3 regions of the Pseudomonas sp. WHRI 8519 genome follow, and region 1 is predicted to be linked to each of the others. Evidence: riboswitches for the same ligand, from Rfam matches in the RefSeq annotation. Region 1 holds a riboswitch; each other region holds the start of a gene.
The links. A riboswitch is a leader RNA that binds a small molecule or an ion and turns the genes downstream of it on or off. The one in region 1 is predicted to bind cobalamin.
Positions count from the first base shown of each region.

Region 2: it holds a riboswitch for cobalamin, as region 1 does, so the genes downstream of both, ABRP30_RS09630 (ABC transporter substrate-binding protein) here and ABRP30_RS13845 (CbtB-domain containing protein) in region 1, are expected to answer to the same signal.
Region 3: it holds a riboswitch for cobalamin, as region 1 does, so the genes downstream of both, ABRP30_RS12455 (TonB-dependent receptor) here and ABRP30_RS13845 (CbtB-domain containing protein) in region 1, are expected to answer to the same signal.

Region 1 covers NZ_CP167996.1:3,007,904-3,017,960, forward strand. The annotation lists gene cobN (cobaltochelatase subunit CobN) at 1-1,437, opposite strand, end outside; gene cobW (cobalamin biosynthesis protein CobW) at 1,441-2,508, opposite strand; cobalamin riboswitch at 2,607-2,817, opposite strand; cobalamin riboswitch at 3,838-4,063, shown strand; gene ABRP30_RS13845 (CbtB-domain containing protein) at 4,172-4,357, shown strand; gene ABRP30_RS13850 (CbtA family protein) at 4,367-5,074, shown strand; gene ABRP30_RS13855 (cobalamin biosynthesis protein) at 5,092-5,484, shown strand; gene cobM (precorrin-4 C(11)-methyltransferase) at 5,516-6,268, shown strand; gene ABRP30_RS13865 (DUF1272 domain-containing protein) at 6,335-6,577, shown strand; gene ABRP30_RS13870 (response regulator transcription factor) at 6,803-7,417, shown strand; gene ABRP30_RS13875 (transporter substrate-binding domain-containing protein) at 7,431-10,057, shown strand, end outside.
Region 2 covers NZ_CP167996.1:2,120,393-2,130,449, forward strand. The annotation lists gene ABRP30_RS09600 (hypothetical protein) at 1-142, opposite strand, end outside; gene ABRP30_RS09605 (hypothetical protein) at 301-765, opposite strand; gene ABRP30_RS09610 (GNAT family N-acetyltransferase) at 883-1,383, shown strand; gene ABRP30_RS09615 (pseudoazurin) at 1,391-1,825, opposite strand; gene ABRP30_RS09620 (ABC transporter ATP-binding protein) at 1,842-2,630, opposite strand; gene ABRP30_RS09625 (iron ABC transporter permease) at 2,627-3,643, opposite strand; gene ABRP30_RS09630 (ABC transporter substrate-binding protein) at 3,643-4,653, opposite strand; cobalamin riboswitch at 4,763-4,961, opposite strand; gene ABRP30_RS09635 (DUF1624 domain-containing protein) at 4,990-6,156, opposite strand; gene ABRP30_RS09640 (ABC transporter ATP-binding protein) at 6,539-7,687, opposite strand; gene ABRP30_RS09645 (ABC transporter permease) at 7,707-8,516, opposite strand; gene ABRP30_RS09650 (ABC transporter permease) at 8,523-9,440, opposite strand; gene ABRP30_RS09655 (polyamine ABC transporter substrate-binding protein) at 9,437-10,057, opposite strand, start outside.
Region 3 covers NZ_CP167996.1:2,715,664-2,725,720, forward strand. The annotation lists gene ABRP30_RS12440 (type 1 glutamine amidotransferase domain-containing protein) at 1-266, opposite strand, end outside; gene ABRP30_RS12445 (SDR family oxidoreductase) at 348-1,676, opposite strand; gene ABRP30_RS12450 (NUDIX domain-containing protein) at 1,915-2,301, shown strand; cobalamin riboswitch at 2,514-2,722, shown strand; gene ABRP30_RS12455 (TonB-dependent receptor) at 2,831-4,969, shown strand; gene ABRP30_RS12460 (ABC transporter ATP-binding protein) at 5,017-5,802, shown strand; gene ABRP30_RS12465 (ABC transporter substrate-binding protein) at 5,799-6,767, shown strand; gene ABRP30_RS12470 (iron ABC transporter permease) at 6,764-7,783, shown strand; gene ABRP30_RS12475 (TonB-dependent receptor) at 7,826-9,877, opposite strand; gene ABRP30_RS12480 (DUF2946 family protein) at 9,956-10,057, opposite strand, start outside.

The DNA.
Region 1 (10,057 bases):
CGCCCCCCAGCGTTCCAGCACGGCCTGGCGGTTGGCTTCGGGCAGGCGCTCGAAAGCAGCCTGATAATCCGCCAGGCTCAGGCTCTGGGTGCAGGGGCGCTGGTCGAGGTGATCGAGGTCGTTGGTGACGCCGCCGAGCAGCTGGTGAATCAGTTGCGTGCCGCTGTCTGGCAGTTCGCCCAGCGGGTAGCCTTCAGCCTGCAGCGCCTTGAGAATGTTGAGCGCCGCTGCGGGGGTATCGAGGCCAACGCCATTTCCGATGCGCCCGTCTCGGGTCGGGTAGTTGGCGAGCACCAGCGCAACGCGCTTTTGCCCATTGGGCAGGCGCGCCAGCGCCACCCAGCGCCTGGCCAGCTCGGCGACAAAATCCATACGCTCTGGATGGGCGCGGTAGCACACCACATCAGACTGGCTGCGCTCACTGCGCCAGGCCATGTCCTTGAAGCTCACCGGCCGCGTGATGATGCGCCCGTCCAGCTCGGGCAAGGCAATGTGCATGGCCAGGTCGCGAGCGCCCAGGCCCTGCTCGCTGGCTTCCCAACCGGGTTGGTTGTCCTGCGCGCAGATCGCCTGCAGCACCGCAATGTCACGGCGAAACGGCCGCAGGTTGGGACGTTCCGGGCTGGACATGGCAAAGCCCGTGGTATTGATCAGGACCTCGGCCCCCACTTCGTCCAGCCAGTTTTCGACCTGCTCCAGGCAGGCGCATTCCTTGAGGCTGGCAACGGCGATCGGCAACGGATTGAGGCCCGCCGCCTGCAGGCGCTGGCAAAACACGTCGATGAACGCGGTATTGGCGGCCTGCAGGTGCGAACGGTAGAACAGCAGTGGTGCTACCGGGTGCTCCGGGTGCCACTGGCCGAACCAGTCCTTGAGCGTCGCAGTGGGGGTGCCGGGGTGATACACCGACGTGCGTGGCAACGGTTGCGGTGCATCCCAGCTGTAATCGCGGCCCAGCCACTGGCTGGCCAGGTATTTGAACAGGTTGATGGCATTGGCCTTGCCCCCTTGGCGCAGGTAATGCCAAAGGTGCTCGGCTGGCTCCCCGGTGATGCTGCCCAGCCCGGTCAACTCCGGGTCGGGGCGGTCGTCACCGGGCACCAGGATCAACTGCACCCCGCGCGAAGCCAGTTCGACCAGCTGTTGCACACCATAGCGCCAGTAGCCCACGCCACCGTGCAACGACACCAGGATCACCTTGGCGTGGCGCAGCACCTGGTCGACATAAAGGTCGACGGAGGCATGGTTCTGCACCTGCATGGGGTTGGCCAGGCGCAGGCTGGGGTAGTCGTCCGGCAGTTGCTCGGCGGTTTCAGCGAGCAATGCCAAGTGCGAGTCGCCGCTGCAGAGAATCACCAGCTCGGCGGGTGTCTGGCCGAAGTCGGCGATGCTGTCGTCCGGCACGAAACCGCCGGGCTGGGTCCGCAGCAAGTGCATGGGTCAGGCGCCCAGTGCCTGGCGCAGACGAGCTTCCAGCTGTGCGGCGTCAAGGTCTTGGCCGATCAGCACGAGGCGGGTGACGCGCGGCTCATCGGCACGCCAGGCGCGGTCGAAGTGCTTGTCGAAACGGGTACCTACGCCCTGCACCAGCAGGCGCATGGGCTTGCCAGGAATGGCTGCGAAGCCTTTGGCACGGAGGATGCCGAATTCCACCACCAGTTGGGTCAGGGCGTCGAGCAGCAGCGCTTCGTCGGCCTCTGGCAGGTCGATGGAGATGGAGTCGAAGGCATCATGGTCGTGGTCGTCGTGGTCTTCGCCGTCGTGATGCGAATCATGGTGGGTGCGGCGGCCATCGATGTGCGCTTCGGACTCTGCGCCGACGCCCAGCAGCACGTTCAGCGGCAGGCGGCCGCTGCTGGCCTCGACTACCTTGACCGCGGGCGGCAATTCATCGGCCACTTCAGCGCGGACTTTCGCCAGGCCTTCGGCGTCGATCAGGTCGGCTTTGTTCAGTACCACCAGATCGGCACTGGCCAGTTGATCGGCGAACAGTTCGTGCAGCGGCGACTCGTGGTCCAGGTTGGGGTCGAGCTTGCGTTGGGCGTCGACCTGGTCTGGGTAGGCGGCGAAGGTACCGGCGGCGACAGCCGGGCTGTCGACCACGGTAATCACCGCGTCGACGGTGCAGGCGTTGCGGATTTCGGGCCACTGGAAGGCTTGCACAAGGGGCTTTGGCAGTGCCAGACCGCTGGTTTCGATGAGGATATGGTCGAGGTCGCCACGGCGCGCCACCAGTTCACGCATGACCGGGAAGAATTCTTCCTGAACGGTGCAGCAGAGGCAGCCGTTGGCCAGTTCGTAGACGCGGCCGCTGGCTTCTTCTTCGGTGCAGCCGATGCTGCATTGTTTGAGGATTTCGCCGTCGATGCCGAGTTCGCCGAACTCGTTGACGATGACTGCGATGCGGCGGCCTTGGGCGTTGTCGAGCATGTGCCGGAGCAAGGTGGTCTTGCCCGAGCCGAGGAAGCCGGTGACGATGGTGACGGGGAGCTTGGCCAGTGTTTTCATGTCGCGTTGCCCTTGGCAGGATGGCGCGGGCATGCGGGACGAAAGCCGCGGTCGGACCGGCCGGGCTCGTTCGCCACCGGATCACCCCGCCCGGTTGATAGTCGAAAACGTTGCGAGGCAGGTCTCCTGGCTTGCACCGTTGCGGCCCTTTCGATCAAGGGGCTGGCGGGATGACGCCTTCCCGCGCTCAGGCGCAGTGGCTGTGTCGATCCGTTACCGGTGCTTACAGTTGCGGGGGCAGCCGCGGCTTGTACCGCGTTCCCGTCTTAGCTTCGGCCTGGCCGAAGAACCTCGAAGCGGCAAGGCTACGCGGGGGGTGGCAGGTGGTCAACTGTTGACGCGCCCGTCCCCCCCCTACGCAATGAACCAAGCCCAAGCCCAAGCCCTGCCCCTGCCCCTGCTCTTGCTCTTGCTCTTGCTCTTGCTCTTGCTCTTGCTCTTGCTCTTGCTCTTGCTCTTGCTCTTGCTCTTGCTCTTGCTCTTGCTCTTGCTCTTGCTCTTGCTCTTGCTCTTGCTCTTGCTCTTGCTCTTGCTCTTGCTCTTGCTCTTGATTTTCTAGCGCGCAAGTGCAGGCACCGCAGATTGCGACTTCAGGAGGCCGAGCGCAGGTCTTGCGGAGGGAGGTGACGGGCATGGATGCCCGTCAAGCGCTTCGGCCCATGGATGGGCCGTGAGCGCGGTCCTCCCGGGAGCAAGGCCGGAGCGAGGGAACCCCGAAGCGCAGCGTAGGGGCCGGATGATAGGAGCCAGCCTTTTTTGGTTACTTTTTGGGGCGTTTGCCAAAAAGTGACCCGCCGTAAGGGCGGAAAGGTGAGTGAGCGTCGCCATAGCAAATGGATATGCCCAGATGAATCAAAACCCCAGCATGAGCTTGTGGCTTGTGGCTTGCGGCTTGCGGCTTGCGGCTTGCGGCTTTCAGCTAGCGTGAATATCCATTTGCCGGGGCGGCGCTGAATCACCTTTCCGCCCTTACGGCGGGTCCCTTTTTGTCTTGGCAAAAAGGAACCAAAAAACCGCCCGCTCCCATCATCCGGCCCCTACGCTTCGCTTCGGGGTTCCCTCACTCCGGCCTTGCTCCCGGGAAGACCGCGCTCACGGCCCATCCATGGGCCGAAGCGCTTGACGGGCATCCATGCCCGTCACCTCCCTCCGCAAGACCTCCGTTCGGCCTCCTGAAGTCGCAATCTGCAGCGTCTGATCTATCGCGCACTGAAAAGCAAAGGCAAGAGCAAAAGCAAGGCAACGGCAACGGCAACGGCAACGGCAACGGCAGGGAAATCGTGGCATGCGATAAGGGCTGCGATTGACGCAAACCCTGCCCCGTGCTCTCCTTGCACCTTACGTTCAGGTGCCCCCATCGGGGGTGAAACGGGAAACCGGTGCGTCGCAGGCCCTCGATCAGGGCCGGACAATCCCGGTGCTGCCCCCGCAACGGTAAGCGAGCGAAGCGTCTAGACCACTGTGCCACGCCATCCGGCATGGGAAGGTGACGCTTTACCAGGAGCCCTGCTCCTCCTCGCAAGCCCGGAGACCGGCCTGGCGTCAATGAACACCCCGCGGTGGGCGGGCGCTGTCGCATTTCTCTGGGCCACCCAAGCCCGGGGCTGCCGCGCTTGCCTGTTGCTCAATAAGCACAATGCCCCACAAAGCAGAGGAACGCGTCATGCCCATCACCAGCGCCAAACACGGTATCGCCACCCCCGTCACCCTCAGCCAGCGCGTGGTCATCGCCACCGCTGCCAGCCTGTTGGGCCTGTGCCTGATCTACTTTGCCGGCTTCTCACACATCGAGGCGGTACACAACGCCGCCCACGACACCCGCCACAGCGCCGCATTCCCTTGCCACTGAGACCGCCCCATGATCAAGCGCATCGCCCGCACCGCAGGCTTCAGCGGCCTGCTCGCAGCCCTGTTGTTGACCCTGCTGCAAAGCTTCTGGGTCGCACCGCTGATTCTTGAGGCAGAAACCTATGAATCGGCAGCCCCCGCCGCCGAACACCACCACGATAGCCAGGCAACCGCCGGGCATGAACACGCCGCCGCGCACGAACACAGCGCAGAGGCGTGGTCACCAGAGGATGGCTGGCAACGCATCCTCTCCACCACCGGAGGCAACCTGGTCGTAGCCGTCGGCTTTGCCTTGATCCTTGCCGCGCTGTACAGCCTGCGCGAACCCAACCGCGTCACCACCGGCGCATTGTGGGGCTTGGCCGGCTTCGCCGTGTTCTGCCTGGCACCCACCTTGGGCCTGCCGCCAGAGCTACCAGGCACCGCCGCGGCCGACCTCGGCCAGCGCCAGAGCTGGTGGATTGGCACGGCCGCCGCAACCGCATTGGGGCTTGCTTTGCTGGTGTTCCCGCGTCATTGGCTGCTCAAGGCCTGCGGCGCCGTGTTGCTGGTAGTCCCGCACGTGATCGGTGCTCCGCAACCCGACGTTCACCAAAGCCTGGCCCCAGAAGCGCTGGAAACCCAATTCAAGATCGCGTCGTGGGTAACCAACGCTGCCTTCTGGTTGGCCCTGGGCCTGCTCAGCGCCTGGTTGTACCGCCGCTCCAGCCAGGCCTGATGGCAAGCCAATGCACACTGCCGGCGCTCTACGCCGGCTTTGGTTGCCGCCGGGGCTGCCCGGTGGAGGCCCTCGACGAACTGCTACACCAGGCACTGCATAGCCACGGGCTGACGCTGGCGGCGCTGCGAGGCATCGCCAGCATCACAGCGAAAGCGGACGAACCCGGCCTGCGACAACTCGCCGAACGTCACGACCTGCCCCTTTTGGTGTTCGCACCCTCGCAACTGCAGGCATACGAGCCGCAACTGAGCCACCGCTCTGCGGTAGCATTCGCCCACAGCGGTTGCTGGGGCGTGGCGGAGAGCGCAGCCCTGGCCCTGGCCGATCATGAATGTGGCAACGCCGCGCTCGTGGTCACGCGGCAAACCCTTGGCGGCGCTACCCTCGCCCTCGCCAGCGGCGGATAATTGTTTCACCATTCACCTGCAAGGATTTTCCATGACGGTCTACTTCATCGGCGCCGGCCCAGGCGACCCGGAATTGATCACGGTCAAAGGGCAGCGCCTGATTCGTCAGTGCCCAGTGATCATCTACGCCGGCTCGCTGGTGCCCGCTGCCGTGCTCGAAGGGCACCAGGCCCAGACCGTGATAAACAGCGCCGAACTGCACCTGGAGCAGATCGTTGCGGCCATGCACGCGGCACATGAACAGGGCCAGGATGTCGCCCGTGTCCACAGCGGCGATCCCAGCTTGTATGGTGCCATCGGCGAACAGATCCGCCACCTGCGCGAGCTGGGCATCGACTACCAGATCATTCCGGGCGTAACCGCTACCGCCGCCAGTGCCGCTTTGCTGGGCTGCGAACTGACCCTGCCTGAGGTGGCACAGACGGTCATCCTGACCCGCTACGGTGACAGCTCGCCCATGCCGGCAGGCGAGCAACTGGGCGACCTGGCACGTCATGGCTGCACCTTGGCGATCCACCTCGGCGTGAAACACCTGGCACGAATCGTCGATGAGCTTGTTCCTTATTACGGCGCAGACTGCCCCGTGGCCGTTGTTCACCGGGCCACCTGGCCCGATCAGGACTGGGTACGGGGCACCCTCCACGATATCGTCGAGCAGGTAGCCGCGAAGGGTTTTCGTCGCACCGCGCTGATCCTCGTCGGGCATGTGCTGGGTGATGCGCCGTTCGCCGAATCAGCCCTGTACCGTGCCGGGCATGCGCACCTCTATCGCCAGGGCAGTTGAACATTGCCAAGCCGATCCCCGCCATAGCAGACTCCAGGCTCCATCCCGCGGACCGGAGTCGCCCCCATGCTGGAACTACGTCCCAATTGCGAATGCTGCAACGCCGATCTGCCGGGCGACAGCCCTGACGCGCTGATCTGCTCGTTCGAATGCACATTCTGCAAGCGCTGTGCACAAACCCACTTCCAGGGCCGCTGCCCAAACTGCTCAGGTCAATTGGTCGCACGCCCCACCCGGGTCGGCACCGCCTTGCGCAACAACCCGCCTGCCACAGCGCGCGTGCTCAAGCCCCACGCCCGCTGTGCCTGAGCAACCTGCAGCCCCAAGCATCGTCGAAACATACCCCGGCGATGCTTGTTCTCAGCCGATTTTGTAGGACTTTTCAACAAAGTCGTCCCCCTTACTCAACACATCTATACTCGCCATTACCAAGGAACCGGAATGGACGTATCGTGCTGCGCTGCAGAAAGACCTTGCAGACGTATTCCTGATTAGCCTTAGGAAACGGACCACATTCCGACAGGAGTTAGCCTCATGACAACCGTGCTGATCGTTGACGATCACTCTACCGTTCGATTTGCCCTGCGCATGCTGCTTGAGCGCGAGCGCTTCAAAGTTGTGGGTGAAGTCGACAACGGTAGCGAAGTGGCGCAGGTAGCACGCAACCTGCGCCCCGATGTGGTAGTGCTGGACATAGGGCTTCCCGGCCTCGACGGTATGGAAGTCATCAAACGCCTGCAGCAGCTTGAACACGCTCCCAGGATCATGGTCCTGACCGGGCAGGCCTCGGAACTGTACGTACGCCGCTGCCTGGACGCCGGTATCGGCGCTTTCGTAACCAAAGATGAAGATCTCGATGCCGTCGTCTTTGCCATGAAAGCCCTGGTCAAAGGGTACTCGACCTTCCCGCAGATGTCGGTGAACAGCAACACGCTGGATAGCGAGCAAGGGCGCCTGAGCAGCCTGTCGAATCGGGAGATGGAAGTGCTTCGGCGCCTGGCCCGTGGCGAGAACAACAAGAACATCGGCCATTGCATGAACCTCAGCGCCAAGACCATCAGCACTTACCGTGGGCGCATCATGGACAAGCTCAAGACAGAATCATTGGTAGAAATGGTCGACCTGGCCAAACGCAACAACGTCAACTAGGCGCATGATCGGCATGAGGTGCGTACTGCTGGCACTTTTGCTGGCCATTGGCATGGGTGGCTCGGCGCTCGCCACACCGGCAGATGTGGAAACGCGGCAGTTGTTGGCGCGTTCTGTCAGCACCGCTTCACCACTGCAACTCGATAGCCAGGACCGCCACTGGTTGCAGCAGCGCAAAGTCCTGCTGCTGGGCAGCTCGCGTCCCGATTACGCACCGTTCGAGATCAATATCAGCCCGAGCGACTATGAGGGCTTGAGCGCAGATTATGCCGGGCTCATCTCCGAACTTCTGGGAATACCGGTCGAGGTCAGGCGCTTTCCCAGCCGCCATGCCGCGATCGCAGCCTTGCGCGACGGCAAAATCGATTTGCTGGGCAGCTCCAACGGTTTCGAAGCGGCCGATGCCCAGTTGAGCCTGAGCCAGCCCTATGCAGACGATTTGCCAGTCATCGTGACCCGCGAAGGGCGCACCCTTAAAAACGACATGGACCTGAAAGACCTGCGCCTGGGCATGGTCGATCACTACCTGCCGAGTGAAACAGTCCGTGCGCTCTACCCCAACGCACAGTTGAGCCTCTATCGCTCGACCCTGGCTGGGCTGGCGGCGGTGGAAACGGGCGAGGTGGACGCCTATCTCGGGGATGCCATCAGCACCGACTTTCTGATTGGCAAAAGTTACCAGGGTACGGTGAAGATCGACCATTTCTGCCGTGGGCCAGCGGGCACCTTTTCCTTCGCCCTCGCCGATGACAACCCGCGCCTGCGCCGGCTGATCGACATGGCACTGGCAAGAATCACAGAAAGCGAACGCTTGAACATCCTGCGCCGCTGGACCAGTGGCAACACCAGCCTGTTGCTCGAACGCCATCTGTCAGCACTTACCGATGAGGAACAGGCGTGGATAGAGCAGAACCCCACCGTCAGCGTACTGGTCGACACCGCACTTGCGCCGCTGACCTTCAACGATGCCAAACAGCAACCCAGCGGGATTACCATCGACCTGCTCAAGCAGATCACCCTGCGCACCGGGCTGACATTCAAGCTCATCGAGCGCAACGCCGTGCAGACCATGATCGAGCAAGTGGCACGGGGCGAGGCGCAAATGATCGGGGCGCTGGGCTATGGTGGGCAGCGCCAGACGCAACTGCGCTACACCCGCCCCTATCTGGTCAGCCCGAGAGTTCTGGTCACACGCAGCCAGGCGCCCTGGCCGCCACAGTCACGAACTCTGGAAGGCCAACGTATCGCCCTGCTGCGTGGCTCACCTCTGCGAGCAGAAGTGCAACGCCAGCACCCCAAGGCGGTAGTGGTGGAAGTGAACAACCCGCTGGGCTTGATGGAAGCCGTTGCCAACGGCGATGCTGACGTCGCCTACAGTAGCCATATCAACGCCAAGTACTACATTACCCATGTGTTCAAAGACCAGCTACGCATAGCCACTGTGCTGGGTGATGACCCGGCGACGGCGGCGTTCGCCGTCGCCCCTGGCCAGCCGCAGTTGCAGGCCATTCTCGACAAAGCCCTGTTGAGCATCCCTCCCGAAGAACTCGACCAACTGATCAATCGCTGGCGAATCAGCACGGTGGTCAGCGACAGCCCATGGCGCAACTACCGGACACTGGCATTGCAGGTGCTGGTGCTCTCTGCACTGCTGCTGGCCGGCGTGGTGTTCTGGAACAGTTACCTGCGCAAGCTGATAAATCAGCGTACTGAGGCACAACGCGCGTTACAGGCGCAATTGACCCTGAGCCGCGGCCTGCTCGAACAATTGCGCCAGGCCAAGGACGATGCCGAGCGGGCCAGCCATACCAAAAGCACGTTCCTGGCGACCATGAGCCACGAGATCCGCACCCCGATGAACGCAGTCATCGGCTTGCTCGAGCTCGCGCTGGAAGATAGTCGCAAAGGCCACTGCGATGCTCAGGCCCTGCAGACCGCGCACGATTCGGCCGTGGGCCTGCTGGGTTTGATTGGCGACATCCTGGATATTTCCCGCATCGAATCTGGCCACATGACCCTGCAGCCTGAGGCCACCGACCTGGTCGAACTGGTGCGCAGCACCGTGAGGGTCTTTGATGGCAATGCCCGCGTCAAGGGGCTGAGCCTGCACTGCTCGCTACCAGAAGGGCCCGCCTGGGTGTTGGCAGACGCGCTGAGGATCAAGCAGATTTTCTCCAACCTGTTGAGCAATGCGATCAAATTCACCGACCGCGGGGAGGTTCACGTAAGCCTGGCCCTCGAGCGGCTAACCGCCGGCAACAGCGCGCGCATCCAGTTGTGCGTGCGTGACACCGGGATAGGCATTGGCTCGGCAGACCAGGCGCGCCTGTTCAGCGCCTTTGTCCAGGCTGAGGGCCCACGGGCGCGGCAGGGTGCCGGGCTGGGGCTGGTGATCAGCCGCACGCTTGCCAACCTGATGGGCGGTACCCTTGAGCTGCAAAGCGTCGAAGGCGTAGGCACCAAAGTAGCGGTCGAGCTGCAACTGCCGACGTGCGAAGCACCCGCACCGGTGGAGCCCGCGGCACCTGGCCAAGGCGCTGAAAGCGGGCCTCTGAACATTCTGGTGGTGGATGACTACCCGGCCAACCTGCTGTTGCTGGAGAAGCAGCTCGATACATTGGGCCATCGAGTGACGGTGGC
Region 2 (10,057 bases), 890 kb from region 1:
CCCCTCCCTTGTCGACTGCCATCGTGCCAGGGCCTGGGGGCGAGTTACCGTTGTCGTTAATGTCGGTCGCCGCCAAGGCGGCGGATGTGCCGGCGCCCAGGCAAAGGGCGAGCAGCAGCGCATGATGGGTCAACCGTTTCATGGTGATCTCCAGTGGAGTGATTACCCAATCTTCGGCTGGCCGGCGGGGTGGGAGGTGCCGTGCAACCGACGGGTGGCCGCCATTGAACGCCTGTCAGCTTCGCTGTGCACCTGCGCCACTCCCAGTGAGAGGGTCGCAGCGCCTACAGTACTGCGCGGTTACAACCCATTCAGCTCGTCCTCCACCTGCTGCAAGCGCTTCTGTGCCAGCGCCTGGGCCTTCTCGTCGCGTGCGGTCTCGCGCATCAGCCGGGTAAGCTTGGCGCTCAGCCGCTGGCCGTCCTCGGTCTGCTCCAGGGCCTGGGCCTTGGCGGGGTCGCGGGTGACCTGGACGATGGTGGCGAACTCGGCGTCGCTGAAGTTCTTTTCGCTGTAGAGCTTGAACAGGTCCTGGCGCTGGTCCTCGACCGTGAGGTGCTTGCGCAGCACGCTGCGGATTGTCTCTTCGTCGAGTTGCGGGTGAGTGCGGGTGAGCAGCGACGCCATGCGGTCTATGTTGTGCTCGTAGGCTTCCTGCAGCGGCAGCATGGCCACGATCTGCTCTTCGCGGGTCGGTTTCTGGTCGCAGGCGGTGAGGGCAGCGGCAAACAACAGCGGCAGCAACAACTTGCAGAGGCGGGGCATGGGCTGGCCTTGGGCGCGTTCTAGGGCGAGGATTATAGCGAGATCGGGCCGGCCATGCATTGGGCCGTCCGATGCGGTAGGGTAGGGAACCTTTTTTCAGGCCATCGCTTCAATCCCATGCCCGACTGGACTTTCCAAACACCCGGCCGTGACGCCATCGATGAAGTCGTAGCCTTCGTCGACAAGGCCCGCCGGGAGCTCTTCCCCATGCTCGCCCATTCACCTCTGCCCAAAGACCTGGCCGATTTCGAGGCGACCTACCTCGATGGCGACGGGCATTTTCTGGAAGCCCGGGATAACGGCACCTTGATCGCAACCATCGGCTACCAGCCCTACGACCATCGCTTTCATCAGCTCGATTATCACGGCAAACGCGTCGTTGAAATCGTGCGCCTGTTCGTGCTGCCCGGCTACCGGCGCAACGGCTTGGCCGCGGCGTTGTTCCAGGCCTTGCGTGAGCACGCCGTCGAGGCAGGTGTCGACTGCCTGTACCTGCACACCCATCCGTTTCTGCCGGGTGCGATCCGGTTCTGGGAGCGCCAGGGCTTTGTGGTGGTCGACGTAGAGGATGACCCGGTGTGGCTGACTACGCACATGGAGCAGTGGCAGGCGCTTTAGGAACCGGTCATTGGCCGGCCTCCAACTGCTGCAGTTGAGCTGCCAGGCGCGTGCGTGCCCGGGCAGGCAACGCCGCTGGCAATTCGGTCAAGCGGGCATCGCCTACCTGAATCAGCATCACCATGCCCATCGCCAGGTGCGGGATGCACTGGATGCCGTACACCCCTGGCACCGTGAAGGTCTGCTCGAAGGGCTGGTTCAGCTTGCTCTTGAAGGCCACGGCGCCCTCCGGTAGCAACCCGGGCAGGCTGGCTGCGTTGTGGCCGCTCTGGGTCGGCACGAAACGTACCGTATCACCCGGAGCGATACGCAGGTGGTCGGGCTCGTAGATCATCGAGCCTGCCGCCCCGCGGTTGAGCATCTTCACTTCGTGCACATCGGCCAGCGCGGCGAGAGGTAGCACAGCGCTGGCGAGCAGCAGGACGGTAGTGCGCAACAGCATGCCGGAGCTTCCTGGTTCAGGGGGCGCGAAAGCGCAGGATGCGCGCGCCGTCGAAGGGGTCGGTGAGGTAGCGGGCGTGTACGCCGAAGGTGCCCAGCAAACGCTCGGGGGACAGCACCTCAAGCGGATCGCCGAGGGCGACCAGGCGGCCGTGTTCGAGCACCGCCACGCGGTCGCAGGTCAGTGCCTGGTTCAGGTCGTGCAGGGCCACCAGGGTGGTTACCGGTAACGCCTGTACCTGTTGCAGCAGGCTCAGCTGATGCTGGATGTCGAGGTGGTTGGTCGGCTCGTCGAGCAGCAGCACCTGCGGGCGCTGGGCCAGGGCACGGGCAATGTGTACCCGCTGGCGTTCGCCACCGGACAGCGAACCCCAGATACGGCTACGCAGGTGCGAGGCATCGAGGTCGGCCAGGGCCTGCTCGACGATCGTACGATCCTCCTGGGAAAACGGCGCCAGGGCGGACAACCATGGGGTACGCCCTAGCGCCACGGCGTCGAACACGCTGATGGCGTCGAGGGTGTCGGCCTGTTGCTCGACCAGCGCCAAGGCCTGGGCGATGCGCCGACGCGGCAGGCGTGCAAGCGGCTCGCCGAGCAATTGCACGCCGCCGCTATGCGGCGTGCGCAGCCCGGCCAGCAGTTTGAGCAGGGATGATTTACCGGAGCCATTCGGGCCGACGATGCCAAGGGTTTCACCGGCGACGACCGTCAGGTTGATGTCGCGTAGCACGGGGTTGCCCGCCAGTTGCAAACCCAAGCCTTGGCAGGCGAGCGGAGCGACTTTCGGCGGTGTCATGGCCGTCATGCGCGCCCCCTGCGGCTGACCAGGATCAGCGCAAACACCGGTGCGCCGATCAGCGCGGTGACCACCCCTACCGGGATCACCTGGCCCGGGATCAGCGTGCGCGAAAGCATGTCTGCGGCGATCAGGAACAGCGCACCGCCCAAGGCGCTGGCCGGCAGCAGGCGGCTGTGGCCTGGGCCGAGCAACAGGCGCAGGGCATGCGGGATGACCAGCCCGACAAAACCGATGGCGCCGACGATGGACACCATCACCGCCGTCACCAGCGCCGCGCAGCTGATCAGCAGCAATTGGCTGCGCCGCACAGCGATGCCCATCGACGCCGCCGAATCAGCGCCGAAGGTGAAGGCGTCCAGTGTGCGCCGGTGCCACAGGCACACCACCAGCCCGAACAGTGCCACCGGCATGGCCAGCCATACCGATGGCCAGCGCACGCCACTGAGGTTGCCCAGCAGCCAGAACAGGATGCCGCGAGCCTGCTCGGCGGTGGCTGATTTGGTGATCAGAAACGCCGTCAGGGCGTTGAACAGTTGCGAGCCGGCAATCCCTGCCAGGATCACTTGGGCGTTGTTGCTGCTCGGGCCAGCTGCGCGGGCCAGCACCAGGACCAGCGCGAAGGCCGCGACGGCGCCGACGAAGGCGCCGCCGGACATGCTCAGGGCAATGCTGCCCAGGCCCAGCAGGCCCACCAGCACGGCGCCGGTCGATGCCCCGGCTGACAGGCCCAGCAGGTAGGGTTCGGCCAGCGGGTTGCGCAGCAGTGCCTGCAGGATCACCCCACAGGTCGCCAGCCCTGCGCCGCAGGCGGCGGCGACCAGCGTGCGCGTCAGGCGGTAGTTCCAGACGATACCGGCGTCGATCGGGTCGACCGGGTAACCGGCCTGCCACAGCTGGTTGGCCAATACCTGGTACACCACGCTGGGTGACACGCTGGTCTCGCCGATGGCAGTGCCGGCGAGCAGTGCGCCGAGCAGGGCAATCAGGGCCAGTGCAGAGCAGGGCAACAGACGCTTCATCACGGCGCCGCTTTACCGCTGGCGAAGGCTGCCGACAGGGTCTGCAGGCCCCGGAACAGGCGGATACCGGCCTGCATGGCATCGGCGTCGAGGATGATGATGCGGTTGTTTTTCACGGCATCCATGTGCTTGGTTACCGGGTCGCTGTGCAGGAAGTCGAGCTTCTTCTGGTAGTCGTCGGCCGGAAAGCGGCGGCGATCCATGCGGGCGATGATCAGCCACGTCGGGTTGGCCTTGGCGAGGGTTTCCCAACCCACCGTGGGCCATTCTTCGGTGGACTCGACCACGTTGCGCACACCCAGGGTGCGCAGCATGAAGTCTGCCACGCCCTGGCGGCCCGCGACGTAGGGGTCGATGTCGAGGTCGGCGCTGGAGAACCAGAACAGCGCAGAGGTCTGGCTCAGGTCTTTGCCGGCCAGTTGTTGCCTGGCGCCGTTCAGGCGTGCCTGGAGGTCGCTGTTCAGTGCCGCGCCACGGTCCTGGACGTCGAAGATTTCTGCCAGCTGGCTGACGCTCTTGTAGATGCTCTGGACCTGAAACGCCTGCAGTCGCGTGCCATCGGCCCCCACCAGGTTGTCCTTGCCTTCGCAGTCCGAGGGCAGCAGGTAGGTGGGAATCTTCAGTTCGTTGAACTGCTCACGGGTCGCGACCACGCCTTGGGCGCCAACCATCCATTCGAACTGTACGGCCACAAGTTCGGGGCGCTTGCCCACCACCGCTTCGAAGCTTGGGTCGTTGTCGGCCAGGCGTGGCACCTTGTCATTCAGCGCCTTGTACTCGGGCAAGACGTTGTTGAACCACAGCGATGTGCCGGCCAGCTTGTCGCCCAACCCCAGCGCGTAGAGGATTTCGGTGCCGGCTTGGCCGATGGTCACAGCGCGTGCGGGGGCGTGGGCGAAGGTTTGCGGCATGCCGCAGTTGTCCACGGTCAGCGGATAGTGCGTGGCGGCGGCCTGTGCCGCGCCCGTGAGGCTCAGGCCGACAAGCAGGGTGGCGAAACGGGACAGCATGCGGGGCGATCTCCTATCGGACAGTTCACGGAAGGAACGCGCGGACAGGCATCGCCGAGCCCCTCATGCGACAGGGGCAACTCTGATGGCCAATCCCGGACACCCCGCCGGTTGGTAGATGTAAGCCGGCAGGTCTCCTGACTGGTGCGTCATCACCCGGCTCCGGCCTTCCCGGATCAGCGGATCCAGTGACATCGATGGAGCGGGCTCGGCACCTACAGTTGCGGGGGCAGTTCCGGTTGGCGCGCCTGGGCGGCTTGGGATTCCCTATTGTTTCCGTGGTGGAAACCGGCGGCCCGCATGGTAGACCATCAGGCAGCCGGTGAAAACGCTGAATCAGAAGTACTTGAGCCAGGTGATGTCGCGGCGGCGCGCCTTGAGCCTGGCAAACCAGTGCACCGGCAGGTACAGCGCCACGGCCAGCAGTACAGCGCCCAGCCACACAGCGCCCATGCCGTCGAGCCCGAAGTAATCGCCGTGATTGCGGCCGAACAGGGCGACGCTGGCCAGGTACAGCAGTTTCAGCACGTACAGGTGCAGCAGGTAGAAGAACATCGGCGCCGCGCCGAACACCGCCAGGGCACCGATCCAGCGTGTTTGCCCTGCACGTTCAAAGGCGCGCAGCAGCAGCAGGCCGCAGCCCAGGGTCAGCGCCAGGAACAGCAACGAGGGCGGGTATTTGGTGATGTTGAAGAAACTCATCACGGTCTGGGTAAGCGTCGGGTAGCCGCTCCACGGCGCCTCGCCGTAGCCATTGAGCATGCGCAGCACCATGAAGCCGAGCAGGGCGATGACCCCTGCCAGCAGCAGGCGGTACTGACGCTGGCCGGCATCGCTGCCACGGGCGAACCATGGGCCCAGGCCATAGCCCAAGGCAATCACGCCGATCCACGGCAGTACCGGGTAGGAGGTACGCAGGCGCAGGCTGTCAGAGAGTTCCAGCCAGCCACGGTCATGCAGGATCGCCCACGGCACATGCAGCGCCGACTCGGTGGCAAAGTGCAGGCCGTCGAGCAGGTTGTGGCCGGCAATGATCACTGCGCCCAGCACAATCAGCGCCGGGCGCGGCAGCCACACCAGCAGCGACAGGGCGATCATGCTTACCCCGATGGCCCAGATCACCTGCAGGTAGATGACGCTGGGGGGCAACTGGAAGGTCCAGGCGAAGTTCACCAGGGTGAACTCCAGCACCACCAGGAACAGGCCGCGCTTGAACAGGAACGCCGAGACATCGCTGCGGCCCTGATACTTCTCGCCGTACAGCCAGGCCGACAGGCCGGTCAGCAGTACGAACACCGGGGCGCACAGGTGGGCCAGGGTGCGGCTGAAGAACAGCGACGGGTCGGTGGTGTCGATGCTCATCGGGTCGCTGACCTGGTGGTGCAGGAAGAAGGTTTCGCGAACGTGGTCGAGCAGCATGAACAGGATCACCAGACCGCGCAGGGCATCGATGCTCTGCAGGCGCTGGGTGAGCAGGGTTGGGGTGGCGGCGGAGCTTGTCATGGAGGTGTCGCAGGCAGGTTGTATGTCAAATGAAATGTTATTTTCTAACATTTTTACCTGCGCAAGGTAGTGCTTTTTTGCGGTGGCTGTGCAGCCCTCATCGCCGGTAAGCGGCTCCCACCGCGACCGCGCAGTTCTTCAAGCCTGCGCTTACCTGTGCAAGCAACGGTCTTGCCCAATTTCCAAAAGCCGGCGCAATCCAGGTGGGAGCCGGGCTTGCCGGCGATGGGCCGCACAGCGGCCCCAGATGCTCGCTGCTCCCGTCGAGCGCGCTGGGGCTATTACAGCTCCGCTAAAGACGCTGCGGGTCAGCGCCTGGCACCTGTAACGCGCATGCGAGGATTGGTCACGATGCGCGTCAATCATCCATCTACCGCTGTCCTCAGTGCGCGCCGGCCGACTTGCTCAGGTCGCTTTGCGCCCATTGGGTGTAGATGCAGGCATCTGCAACCGCCCAGCGGACCTTCACGGTATCGCCAGGCTGCATGGACATCCCCGCAGCCGAGAGAGCTTTCACGGTCAGTTCGGTACCGCCTGGGGTCATCACATGGCAGGTCTGGCTTTCGCCGAGGAACAGCACTTCGCCGACCTTGGCAATCACTTCGTTCCAGCCCGCTGGCAACGGTTGGCGTGCCGCTTGCTCGGCGGTGAGTGCCAGGGCCTTTTCCGGGCGTACCATGATCAATGCATCTTGCCCCGCCGCCAGGCCAGGCGTCAGGCGGATCGCCACCGGCTGGCCTTCGAAGCTGCCAGCGCCGTTGCTGGTGGCCGTGATGCGCAGGAAGTTGGAATTGCCCAGGAACGACGCGACAAAGGCGTTGGGTGGATTCTGGTAGAGGTCATAACCGGTGCCCAGGCCGACGATCTTGCCGTGGCTGAAGATGGCGATGCGCTGGGACAGACGCATGGCTTCTTCCTGGTCGTGGGTGACGTAGACGATGGTGATGCCCAGCCTGCGATGCAGCTGGCGCAGCTCATCCTGCAGGTCTTCGCGCAGTTTCTTGTCCAGTGCGCCAAGGGGCTCGTCCATCAGCAGGATACGAGGTTCGTATACCAAGGCGCGGGCAATCGCCACCCGCTGTTGCTGGCCGCCCGACATCTGCGAAGGCTTGCGATGGGCGAACGCCTCCAGTTGCACCAGCTTGAGCATGGCATCGACCCGCTTCTTGGTTTCGGCAGCGCTGAGCTTGCGGATGGCCAAGGGGAAAGCGATGTTGTCACGCACATTCAGGTGCGGGAACAGCGAGTAGCGCTGGAACACCATGCCGATGTCGCGCTTGTGTGGTGGCACATTCACCAGCGACTGCCCCTCGACCAGAATCTCGCCGCTGCTGGGCGTCTCGAACCCGGCCAGCATCGACAGCGTGGTGGACTTGCCCGAGCCGCTGGAGCCGAGGAAGGTGAGGAACTCGCCGTCCTGGATTTCCAGGTCCAGATTATCCACTGCGGTGAAGTCACCGTAATGCTTGTTCAGGCCGCGCAGGCTGACCAGGGTCTTGTTGTGCGCGTTGTCTTTGATCACTGCACTCATTGTTGTTTTCTCCGGGCGCTCAGGCGTTCGTTTCGGTGCGCCGGCGCAAGGCGGCGGCAATGACCATGACCAACAGCGACAGGCCGATCAGCAGCGTCGAGGCGACGGCGATCACCGGGCTCAGGTCCTGGCGCAGGGTGGTCCACATCTTGACGGGCAAGGTTTGCAGGTCGGGGCTGGCCATCATCACGCTCAGTACCACCTCGTCCCACGAGACCAGGAAAGCGAACAGCCCGCCGGCGATCATCCCGGGGCGAATGGCCGGGAAGGTCACCTTGAAGATCGCCTGCAGGCGCGAGGCGCCGCAGATCACCGCGGCGTCCTCGATCGATTGGTCGAACAGCTTGAGCGAGTTGATGATCGAAATGATGGTGAAGGGCAGGGCGACGATCACATGGCTGACCACGAAGGCGAACAGCGTGCCGGTGTAGCCGAGCTTCAGAAACAGTGCATACACCGCCACGGCAATGATCACCAGCGGCACGATCATCGGCATGGTGAACAGCCCGTAGAGCATTTCGCGGCCAGGGAAGCGGCCGCGCACCAGGGCGAATGCGGTAGGCAGGCCCAGCAGCACGGCGGCGATGGTGGTCAGCACGGCGACCTTGAAGCTGGCCAGGGCGGCGTCCATCCACTCAGGGTTGGCGAAGAACTGGGCATACCATTTGAAGGTCCAGCCTGGTGGCGGGAATACCAGCCATTGCGAGGAGCCGAACGACAGGAGGATGATGAAAACGACCGGCAGCAGCAGGAAGGCCGCAATCACGCCGGTGGTCAGGTACAAGCCCGTGCGCAGCGGGCGCCCCATGGCATTGGGAGACAGAAGCATGGCGGTTTACCTCGCGTTGCCGACCGGGGACTCCGGTTGCAGCTTCAGGTACAGGTAGAAGAGCACCAGGGTGATGACCACCAGCAGTGCGGCGGCGGCGCTGGCCAGGCCCCAATTGAGGAACGATTGCACCTGCTGGATGATGAATTCGGGCAGCATCATGTTCTGCGCGCCACCCAGCAGGGCTGGGGTGACGTAGTAGCCCAGCGACATGACGAACACCATCAGCGCACCGGAGAACAGCCCCGAGCGGCACAGCGGCAGGAACACCTTCCAGAAGTTGGTCCAGGGGCTTGCGCCGCAGATGGAGCCAGCCTGCAGCACCATCGGGTCGATGGCGTGCATGGTCGCCTGCAGTGGCAGCACGATGAACGGGATCATGATGTAGCTCATGCCGATCACCACGCCGGTCAGGTTGTGCACCATTTCCAGCGGGGCATCGATGATGCCCAGCGCCATCAACGCCTTGTTGATCACCCCCGAACCCTGCAGCAGCACCAGCCACGAGTAAGTGCGCGCCAACAGGCTGGTCCACATCGACAACAGCACGATGTTCAGCAACCAGCGGCCCCAGCCGTTGGGCACCAGGGTAATTGCCCAGGCCAGCGGGAAGCCCAGCAACACGCTGATCAGGGTGACGACGCCGGCAACCGAAAAGGTGTTGAACAAGACCCGCGCATACGCCGAGTTGGCGAACAGCTGCTCGTAGTTGCCCAGCCCCGGCACGGGCTCCAGCACCCCACGCAGCAACAGGCCGATCAGCGGGGCGAAGAAGAACAGGCCAAGGAACAGCAGGGCAGGCAACAGGTTGCGGCTGCCTTTCCAGCGCTGGCCGAGGCTCATGCGGCGCGGGGCCGTCCCGGGGGCGCCAGCGCCCGTGGGGGCACCTTGCGCGTTTTGCAGGGCGTTGATGGCGACTTTCATTTCACCAACCACTCATTCCAGCGCGCGGCGATGGCCTGGCCGTTCTTGGCCCAGTAGGCGAAGTCCAGGGTTACCTGGTCCTGGGCGTAGGCGGTTGGCAGGTTCTGCGCGAGGTCTTTGTCGAGCTTGGCCACGCTGTCCAGGTTCACCGGCGCGTAGGCGGTCTTGTTGGCGAAATCGGCCTGGCCTTCGGCGCTGCTGGCCTGGGCCAGGAACTTCATGGCCGCGTCCTTGTTCTTGGCGCCCTTGGGGATGACCAGGAAATCGGCCATGACCAGGTTCTGCTTCCAGCTCACGCCCACTGGCGCTCCATCTTGCTGCAGGGCGTAGACGCGGCCGTTCCAGAACTGGCCAAGCGAGGCTTCACCGGAGGCCAGCAATTGCTGCGACTGGGCACCACCGCCCCACCAGACGATGTCTTTCTTGATGGTGTCGAGCTTCTTGAAGGCGCGGTCCAGGTCCAGCGGGTAGAGCTTGTCAGCCGGCACGCCGTCAGCCAGCAGGGCCAGTTCCAGTACGCCGGGGCTCGGCCACTTGTACAGGGCGCGTTTGCCGGGGTAGGTCTTGGTGTCGAACAGCGCGGTCCAGTCCACCGGTTTGTTGGCGCCGAGCTTGCC
Region 3 (10,057 bases), 290 kb from region 1:
CGAATGGTGTCGGAGTTCTGAACGCCGCCGGGCAGCACCAGGGCATCGTAAAGATCGACCTGGGCATTGTCGAAAGTCGTATCCACGGTGAATTCGTCGGCGGGCTTGTCATGGTTCCAGCCTCGGACCGTACCTTCTTTCTCACCCAGGATGTCGACTACCGCGCCGCTCTTTTCCAAAGCCTCACGGGGGCCGGTCAGTTCCACCTGCTCGAAGCCGTCAGTGACCAGAAAGGCCACACGCTTACCGCTCAGTTGTGCATTCATCATTCATCTCCTTTACCAATAAACCTTCAATAGGGGCCCGCCATGGCGAGCAAAGTTCCTGCTCGATGCTCAGCGGTGTGCTTAGCGGCGCCTGCGTGGCGAGCGGGTGGCGGCGAGCCCGGCGATGACACCGACGGCTGCCGCAACCACCCACAGCGTCATGTTGCCGTTGCTGGATTTGCAGCCGCCCTCCACGCTGCGCCGGTCACTGGTTGGCTCGAACAGGTTGCCGGAGGTGATCTGTGCACTGGGGCTGCGGTTCAACGCCCTGCGTGTCAACCACCCTGTAACCAGCGCCAGGCGCGGGACCAGGTAGCTCGCCAGGTGGGCAAGGCGGGCGGCAGTGCCAACGGTGGTGTGGGCGCGAGGGGAAATAGCGCTGGCCACCATGGCCTTGGCTACCTGCTGCGGGTCGTAGATCGGCCCGGGCGGTGTGAGCGCATGGCCGGTGTAATTGCCACCATCCCTGAAGCCCGGGGTGTCCATGACCGCTGGATAAATGTCGCAGACGTGGATGTCCGGGAACTCGGTCAATTCGCCGCGCAGCGCCTCGGTCAGCCCGCGCAGGCCGAACTTGCTCGCCGAATAGGCCGCCGCATAGGGTTGGGCGATCCAGCTTCCCAGTGACAGGGTGTTGATGAGAATGCCGCTGCGTTGGGCCTTGAAATAGGGCAGGGCCACGTAGGCGCCACGCAGGTAACCGATCAGGTCGGTCTGAATGACCTGTTCGTGTGCTTGCAGCGGTGTTTGCTCAAAGTTGCCCACCGCGCCAACGCCGGCGTTATTGACCCAGATATCGATCCGTCCGTGGCCAAATTCGGCAGCCTGTGTGGCCAGCGCCTGCACCTGGTCGCTGCGGGTGACGTCGGTGACGATCGCCACGGCGTCTGTGCCACAGTCGGTGCATTCATCGAGCACATCGAACAAGGCTTGCTCATCGCGTGCAGCGAGCACCAACCGCGCACCGGTGCAAGCGAATGCATGTGCCGCGGCCCTGCCTATACCACTGGAAGCGCCGGTGATGACCACGACCTTGCCGCGCAACGGGCCCTTTAACGGGGTAGGGGCTGCAGGATGGGCAGGTTCTGGGGCCTGCTCGACGTTGTCCGCGGTAGGTGCGAGGGTGGCGCTGGCGGGTATCTTCGAGAGCTGCAAGGCCGTGCCGTCGATCAGCACCAGCTTCATGCCCTCGATGGTGCCCGCCACCCGGTCCGGGAAAACGGGTTCACCCTGCGCATCCAGGCTGTCATAGAGGAATTTCGTCCCTTCGAGCCAGCCTACTGCCGTGAGCAGTTCGGGGCCGAGGTAATACTTACCGTCCTGAAAGAAACCAGGGAACTGATGAGCGCGCTCGACGTTCTCCACGCAGTAGCGTTCGCCTGGTTTCATGCCTGTCGCTTGATCGATCATGGTTCGAACCCCTTCGGTCAAAGGCCAGCGATCGCTTGGCGTTTGCTGTGTTCGTCGGACTCTGCGAGTCACAAGCCCGAATGTGGAGTGACTAAGCAACTGAAGCCGGCAGAGGCAGCAAAGTTCAGAGCAGGTGGCAGGCGGCATGAGCAAGGCAACGAGCCCAAATGCGGATGGCGTGAACTTGCCGGATCTTCAGGCGGTCCACCGTCACTCAAGAATGGAAAAGGGAGTGAGGATGTCGACACCTGGCAAGCTCCGGACGCGTGCAACAGTGCTCTGCTTTCGCAGTGGCCGACTGTTGTTGGTGCGCCGTAAATCGCGTGGGTGGAATTTCCCAGGTGGCAGCGTCAAGCCGCATGAGTGCCCCCTCAGTGCTGCCGTTCGTGAACTCCAGGAGGAAACGGGTATTCGCCGGCAGCGCCTGGTACAGCTGTGTACGGTCCGTGCCGGTCGCATTGTCCATCACATCTTTACCTTGCAGATCGATGAACGAGACCGGCCTGTGCCGCAGAACGAAATCGTGGCGTGCAAGTGGGTACAGCGCCGCAAGCTGGGACCGTCCCGGCTAGGGCCCGCAGCTGCTGAACTGCTGGCGCGCAACCTTCCGGCCTTGGTCGCTTGACTGGAGAAGGTAGCGCTGTAGCTAGGCAAATGATGCCCGAGGGTTGGGCACTAAGCCGGTGAATCTCCTTGTTTCAGGCGCGCCACGTTACAGGCCAGCCACTCCATCCGGCCCGATTGTGCAAGTGCCCGGCGCGTGCAAACCCATCGGCTCATTTCCAGACAAAGCCATTACTTCAAGATGGCAGTTGACCTGAAACGGTTTTGATGATCATCTGCGCGCCTGTTTCAGGTGCCCCCTGCCGCCGTGCATGGGGTGAAACGGGAAGCCGGTTCGTCATCCTCGCGATGATCAGTCCGGCGCTGCCCCCGCAACGGTATGCGAGCGAAGTATTCGACACACCACTGTGCCTCGGCATGGGAAGGTGAATGCTTCATGACCCTCGCGAGCCCGGAGACCGGCCTGAAGCACAGTTTGGCAAACCCGCGGTGGGCGGGCGCAGGCCGGTTTCCGTGGGCGTGCGCGCCTGCGCGTTCCCCATGCGTTGTTCCCTCCGGGATTCTTTCATTCCTGCTGCAAGTGGAAAGATATGTCCCGCTACTCGCTTTTCAGTTCTCTGCCAGGCACGTTGATGCGTGCAAGCCTGGTGCCTTGTGTTTTCATCACCGTCCCGGCGCACGGCGCCGAAGCTGACCAGGCACTGGCGTTACCGGCTACCGCCATTACAGGCACCCTCGGGCAAGACACCCAACCGGATCTGCATACCCCCAGCACCAGTGGTTCACGCCTGAACCTCACACCCCTGGAAACGCCTGCGAGCGTCACCAGCATCAGCGCCGAGCAGATTCAAGCCCGCAACAACAACACCGTCCAGGATGCAGTGACGCGCTCGCCCGGCATCACCTTCATCGGCACCCCCGGCAACGGCGGCACGGCGCTCTCGGCCCGAGGGTTTACCGGGCACAGTTCCACCATGCAGCTGTACGACGGCACCCGGCTGTACGTGGGCGCCGGCACCGTCACCTTTCCTGTGGACACCTGGTCGGTCGAGCGCATCGATGTGCTGCGCGGCCCGGCATCGGTGCTCTATGGCGAGGGTGCCACGGGCGCGGTCATCAACGTGGTGCCGAAAAAGCCCTTCGATGGGGAAGTGCGCAACCATGTACGCTTGGGCTACGGCTCCAACGATCGTCGGCAAGTGGCGCTGGACAGCGGCGGCTCGCTGACCGATACGCTGAGCTACCGACTGAACCTCAACAAGCTTGCCAGTAACGGCTGGGTCGACTGCGGTGAATCAGAAAGCATCGCCGTCAGCGGCGCGTTGCACTGGCAACCGAATGACGACCTCAGCGTCACCCTCAGCCACGATTACGGTGATCAGGACCCACAGCAGTACTTCGGTACACCGCTGGTCAACGGGCATTACCAGGAGTCGATACGCGACCACAATTACAACGTCGATAACGCCGAGGTCCACTACAACGACCAGTCCACGCGGCTGGTCACTGAGTGGGTGATCAGCGACAACCTCACCGCCAGCAATCAGTTGTACTTCCTCAAGGCTCAACGCCGCTGGCGCAACGCCGAGAGCTATACCTGGCTGCCGGGTGGTCAGGTGCAGCGCAGCAACTTCATCAGCATCAAGCAGGTCCAGGAGCAGATCGGCGATCGCCAGTCGTTTACCTTGCAGCATTCGCTGTTCGGGCTGGACAGCCAGACGGTGGTCGGCGCCGACTACAACTCGATCCGGTTCGTGCGCAAGCATGACTTCGGCAATACCCACACCGATACCGTGCCGCTGTCCGGTTCGGGTGGCGGCGACTACATCAGCACTGACCCCTACCGCTCGCGCGAAGCCAACCAGGCTAAGCAGTTCTCGTTGTTCGCCGAAAACCGCACGCAGCTTACCGAGCGGTTGTCGTTGATTACCGGGGTGCGGCGTGACCAGGTGCACCTGGACCGTGATGATCTGGATACCGATACCCGGTCGGATCGCAGCCTGAGTGGCGACAACTGGCGAGCGGGCCTGGTGTTCGCGCTTAGCCAGGACCTCTCGGTCTACGGCCAGTACGCCACCAGCACCGAGGGCGTCAGCAACCTGCTGACCCTCAGCGCCGCGCAACAAAGCTGGGACCTGAGCACCGCCAAACAGACCGAGGTGGGCATCAAGCAGATGCTGCCTGAGGGCCGTGGCGAGTGGACCCTGGCGGCCTACCACATCGTCAAGAAGAAGCTGCTCAGCACCGATCCGCTCAACCCGACGGTGCAACAACAGATCGGCCAGCAGTCTTCGGACGGCATCGAAGCCACGCTGGAGCTACGCCTGCCGTACGATATGCAGCTTTCAGCCAACGCCGCCTGGGTGCGTGCCGAGTACGACGAGTTTGCCAGCGGCAGCAACGACTACAGTGGCAACCGGCCCGTCAACGTACCGCGGCGTTCGGCCAACCTGTGGTTGAGCAAGGACTTCGGTCAGCGCTTCAGCGCCGGGGCAGGGGCGCGTTATGTCGACAGCCGCTATGGCGATAACGCCAACACCGTGCAGGTGCCGAGCTACACCGTGGTCGATGCCAACTTCGACTGGCATGTCCAACCTGATCTCACGCTGGGCCTGCAATTGAACAATCTGTTCGACCGCCAGTATGCCACCACCACTGACAACAACGGCCTGCAGTGGTACCTGGGCGAGCCGCGTTCGTTCTTCGTGACGGCTGACTACAGCTTCTGAGGGGGCCGCCACCGGCCTTCGGGCCGGTGCTTGCTGGAGTGGGTTCAATGATGCATCTGAAAATCGACGGCCTGCATTGGTCTGTGCCTGAGCGAGGCGGCAGGCAACGTCCGTTGCTGCACGCCGTGGATCTGTGTGTCGGCAAGGGAGAGTTCGTTGGGCTGATTGGCCCCAACGGCAGCGGCAAGACCAGCTTGCTGCGCTGCGCCTACCGGGCTACGCAGCCAACCGCAGGCCAGGTCAGCTTGAACGGCGTCGAGTTGTGGCAGCGCAACCCGCGCTGGTGCGCCCAACGCATTGCCGTGGTTCTGCAGGAGTTTCCAGAGGAGTTCGGGTTGAGTGTCGGCGAAGTGGTCGCCATGGGCCGCTCGCCGCACAAATCGCTGTTTGAAGGGGACACAGCCGACGATCTGCAACTGGTCGCTGAGGTGCTCGAACGGGTAGGGCTGAGCGGCTACCGCGAACGGACCTTCGCCACGTTGTCGGGAGGTGAAAAGCAGCGAGTGCTGCTGGCCCGTGCGCTGGTACAGCGCCCTGAAATGCTCATTCTCGATGAACCGACCAACCATCTCGACCCCCGCTATCAACTCGGGTTGCTGCAGCATTTGCGAGGCCTGGGCCTGAGCACCCTGGCCAGTTTTCACGACCTCAACCTGGCAGCGGCGTTTTGCGACCGCTTGTACGTCATCGACGGCGGGCGAATCATTGCCAGCGGCGCGCCGCAGCAGGTGTTGACCGTCGAGCTACTGTGGCAGGTCTTCGGCCTGCAAGCGCTGATCGACACGCACCCGCTGCATCCTTACCCACGCATTACCTGGATAACCCGGCCATGAACATCTACGCCTTGATCGGCCTGTTGTCTCTGCTGATGGCATTGCCCATCGCGGCCAGTGAATACCCATTGAACATCCGCAGTTGTGAGCGTTCGGTGAGTTTCAGCAAAGCGCCGCAGCGGGTTGTGGTGCACGATGTGAACATGACCGCCATGCTGTTGCACCTGGGCCTGCGCGAGCGCATCGTCGGTTACACCGGCTTTACCCGCCACAAACACCGCGACCCATGGATCGATGATGCGCTGGAGGGCGTGCCGCAACTGGCCAGTCGTTACCCCTCCATCGAAACCTTGCTGGCGATAGACGCCGACTTGTTCTTCGCTGGCTGGAACTACGGCATGCACGTGGGTGGCCCGGTCACGCCCGCAACGCTGGCAGCGTTTGAGATCCCGGTCTATGAACTGAGCGAGTCGTGCTCCTGGGTCATGCCCCAGCAACGCGCCAGCTTCGATGATGTCTCCCGCGACCTGGGCAATCTGGGCCGCATCTTCAGTGTCGAGCCGCAAGCCGAAGCCCTCACGGCGCACATGCGCCAGCAGGTTGCCGAGGTGCGCAGGCGGGTAGCTCAGGCGCAGCATCGGCCACGGGTATTCCTTTACGACAGCGGTGAAGACCGGCCGACCACGTCGGGGCGCCTGGGCATGCCGCAGGCCTTGGTCGATGCTGCCGGTGGCGTGAATGTGATGCAGGACGTGGCGGCCAGCTGGACGCAGGTGAACTGGGAGAGCGTGGTGGAACGCGACCCTGAAGTGATTTTGATCGTCGATTACGGCCCTAGAACCTGGCAGCAGAAGCGCGACTTCCTGTTGCGCCAACCTGCGTTGAAGGATGTGCGGGCCATACGCGAGCAGCGCTTTGTCCCCTTGACGTACCTGCAAGTCACCCCTTCGGTGGAAAACGCCGAGGCCGTCGCGAAGATCGCGCGGGCGTTGCATCCGGCGTTGTTCAAGGAGGCAACACCATGACCTGGGGGCGCAGCCCGGGGAGTTATCGCTGGCTGATCGTGATCCTGGTTGTGCTGTTGGTGCTTTCTTCAGTGATCGCTCTGGCATTCGGCCCGGCCTCGGTCCCGGTGGGCCATGTGTTCGGGATCGTTGCCCAGCAGTTGGGCGTCGATCTTCCGGGAGCGTGGAGCAACAGCCAGGCGCAGATCGTCTGGATGATCCGCGCACCGCGTGTGTTGTTAGGGGTAGTGGTAGGCGCGGGGCTGGCATTGGTGGGTACCGCCCTGCAGGCCGTCACGCGCAATCCGCTGGCCGACCCGCACCTGCTGGGCGTGAGCTCTGGCGCCGCGCTGGGCGCGGTGCTGGTCATGCTGTACCTCGGCGAATTCATCGGCGTGTTCAGCCTGCCCCTGGCAGCTTTTGTGGGGGCAGCGGCGAGCATGCTGTTGGTTATCGCCGTGGCCAGGCGTGGAGGGCGCATGGAGAGTGACCGCCTGCTTTTGGCGGGTGTCGCGGTGTCATTCGTCCTGATGGCCTTGGTCAACCTGTTGCTGTACACCGCTGACCAGCATGCTGCAGCCTCGGTGGTGTTCTGGATGTTGGGTGGGCTGGGCGCGGCGCGCTGGAGCGTTATCGGCTTGCCGGCAGTGTGTGTGTTGCTTGGGTTGCTTGTGCTACAGGTGATGGGGCGTGGCCTGAACGCGCTCATGAGCGGAGAGCAGACCGCGATCAGCCTGGGGTTCAGCGGCCGCCGCCTGCGTCTTCATGTATTCATCTGCACGTCGTTGCTGACAGGGGTGCTGGTTTCGCTTTCGGGCGCCATAGGCTTCGTGGGGCTGATGGTGCCGCACGTGGCGCGTGCGCTGGTGGGGGCGGAAAACCGGCGGTTGATGCCGGTCAGCGCGCTGCTCGGCGGGCTGTTCATCGTTTGGGTGGATGTGGCTGCGCGCACGCTGATCGCGCCGGAGGACCTGCCGATTGGCATTGCCACTGCAGCCTTGGGTGGGCTGTTCTTCATCGTGCTGCTCAAGCGCTGAGAGCACGGCAAGCGACGGCCTGGTCGCTTGCCGTGCCTTGCTTCAGAAGTCGACGGTGAGCCCTGCATACAGGGCGCGACCGTCGCCGGGGGAGTGCAGCGATGCATCGGCACCGTCCGGGTCGTACCAGACGTATTCGTAGTAGCGATCGGTCAGGTTCTTCAGTTGCAGGTCGACGCTCAGCGTTTCGCTGAGCTTGTAGGTGGCGCCGAGGTTCATCAGCACGTAGCCGCCATACGTGCCTTGGGTGTTCTCCCGCTCCAGGTAGTAGTTGGTCTGCCCGTTCGCCCAGGCAGTCAGCTGCAGCTTCGGGGTAGCCTGATAGCTGATGCCGGTGTTCCACAGATGGTGGGGCACGTGATCGATTTCCTGGCCTTTGCTGCCTGGTAAGGCGCTGCTGGGCTCCAGGATCTTGGAGTACTGCCAGGAGTAGGACATCCACACCTCAGTGCGTTCGTCCGGGTGCAGGTTGACCTGCAGGTCATAGCCCCAGCGGCGTGTTTCACCAACGTTGTCCGACTCCCCGCTGGGGTCGTTCAGGCGACGGCTCACCTCGCCAGAGGCGTCCTGACGCCAATAAGCCACGCGGCCATCGATCCAGCTGGCCGGGGTGAACTTGACGCCCGTTTCCCAGCCTTCGTTGATCGATGGGTCCAGGTCCTCGTTGCGCGGCGGCACCTTGTAGGCTGCGGCGCCCGTCCCGACCTGGAAGGTCCGGCCCCAGTTGGCGTAAACGCTGGCGAACTTCCACGGCGAATAGACAATGCTGAGCTTGGGCTGCTTGATCAGCCCGTAGTCGTTGATGTCCGAGTCCAGCCCGGTCATCTTGTTGGTAAAGTCACCGCTGATCTTGTCGACGCGATAGGCCGGCACGATCTTGAGCGACTCCACTGGCTCGATTTCAGCCTGCACATAGGCCCCGACCGTGTTGAAGTCGAAGTCCTGGTCACGGGTCTGCGCCTGCCGCACGCGATTGATCGTGCGGTATCGCTCGCTGCGGTTCTGCTGTTTCTGCACATCGCTTCCGCCTTCAAGGGCGAACGCATGCAGCCAGTCCACCTGTGGCCGCCAGGTCAGCGAGGTAATGGCACCGTACTGATCCTCGTAAGTGTCGCGCTCCTGTTGTGAACTGGTGCGCCAGTACTGCGTCCAGCGACGGTCGTCATAGGTGTTGAGGTAGGTCTTGGCCGACCAGGACAGCGTTTCGGCCAGGTCGGTGTCGAAGTGCACGCTGACCTGGTTCATTCGCCGCGTACCTTTGTCCGTGGCGTTGTAGTCATTGCTCATGCGTGGATGATGGCGGGCGTCATCCTCGGTCAGGTAGCCGGCCTCCTGGGCTTCGGACTCGTAGTGGCGGGCGATCAGGCCAAGGCGATAGCTGCCATCGTCAGGGGTATAGAACCACTTGCCGCCGAAGCTGTAGCGTTCGGTATCGGCATGGTCGCGGTAACCGTCGACCTGCTGGCGGGCGAAGAAGTAGTTCTGTGTCCAGTTGCTGGTCTCGATGCCCTTGGCCAGCTGCACCTCGCGGGTGTTGAAGCTGCCGTAGCGCAGGCGCGCCTTGTTGTAGTTGCCGCCGGTGCGGGTGTTGATATTGACGTTGCCGGCGATGTTGTTCAGGCCATAGCGCGGGTCGCTGGTGCCGCGCACCACCTCGATGCTGTCGATGTCCATGGGGAACACCGAGTCGAGGAAGGGCATGTTGCCGTCATTGGTGTTGCTGGGGATGCCATCGATCAGCAACTTCACCGCGTTCACTTCGCCTTCGCCATTGAAGCCGCGGAACGACAATTTGCCTGAGGTGGTGCCCTGGTTGAACTCGGTGAGCATCACCCCTGGCGCGCGGCTGAACAGCTCCCAGCTGTAGGCCACGGGCATCTTTTCGAGGATGTCACCGCCCAGAATGTCCACCGAACTGAGCACGCTGCTGGTGGCCAGCGGGCCGCTTTCGGTACTGGTCACGTTGACCGCGCCAAGGGTGAGGGTGGAGTTTTCAGCAGGCAGAGTTTCGGCAACGGCCAGCGACAGGGGGCTGAGGCTGAACAAAGCGAGCACGGGCAGGACAGCGCGTGCGGTGCAACGGAACGCAGGCATGGAAGGTTTCCTGGTCAGACAGTCGGGCAGGGCTGCGCACCGAAGGTCACGGTGCAGCCGTGGGCAAGCAACGACAGGTCAGGCCAGGGGAGAGGCACGCGGGTTGAGCTTTGGCCACTGCTCGCGCGGCAGCAACAGCGTGTGGCTGGCGCCGAGCAGCAGCGCGTCGGGCCAGTAGCG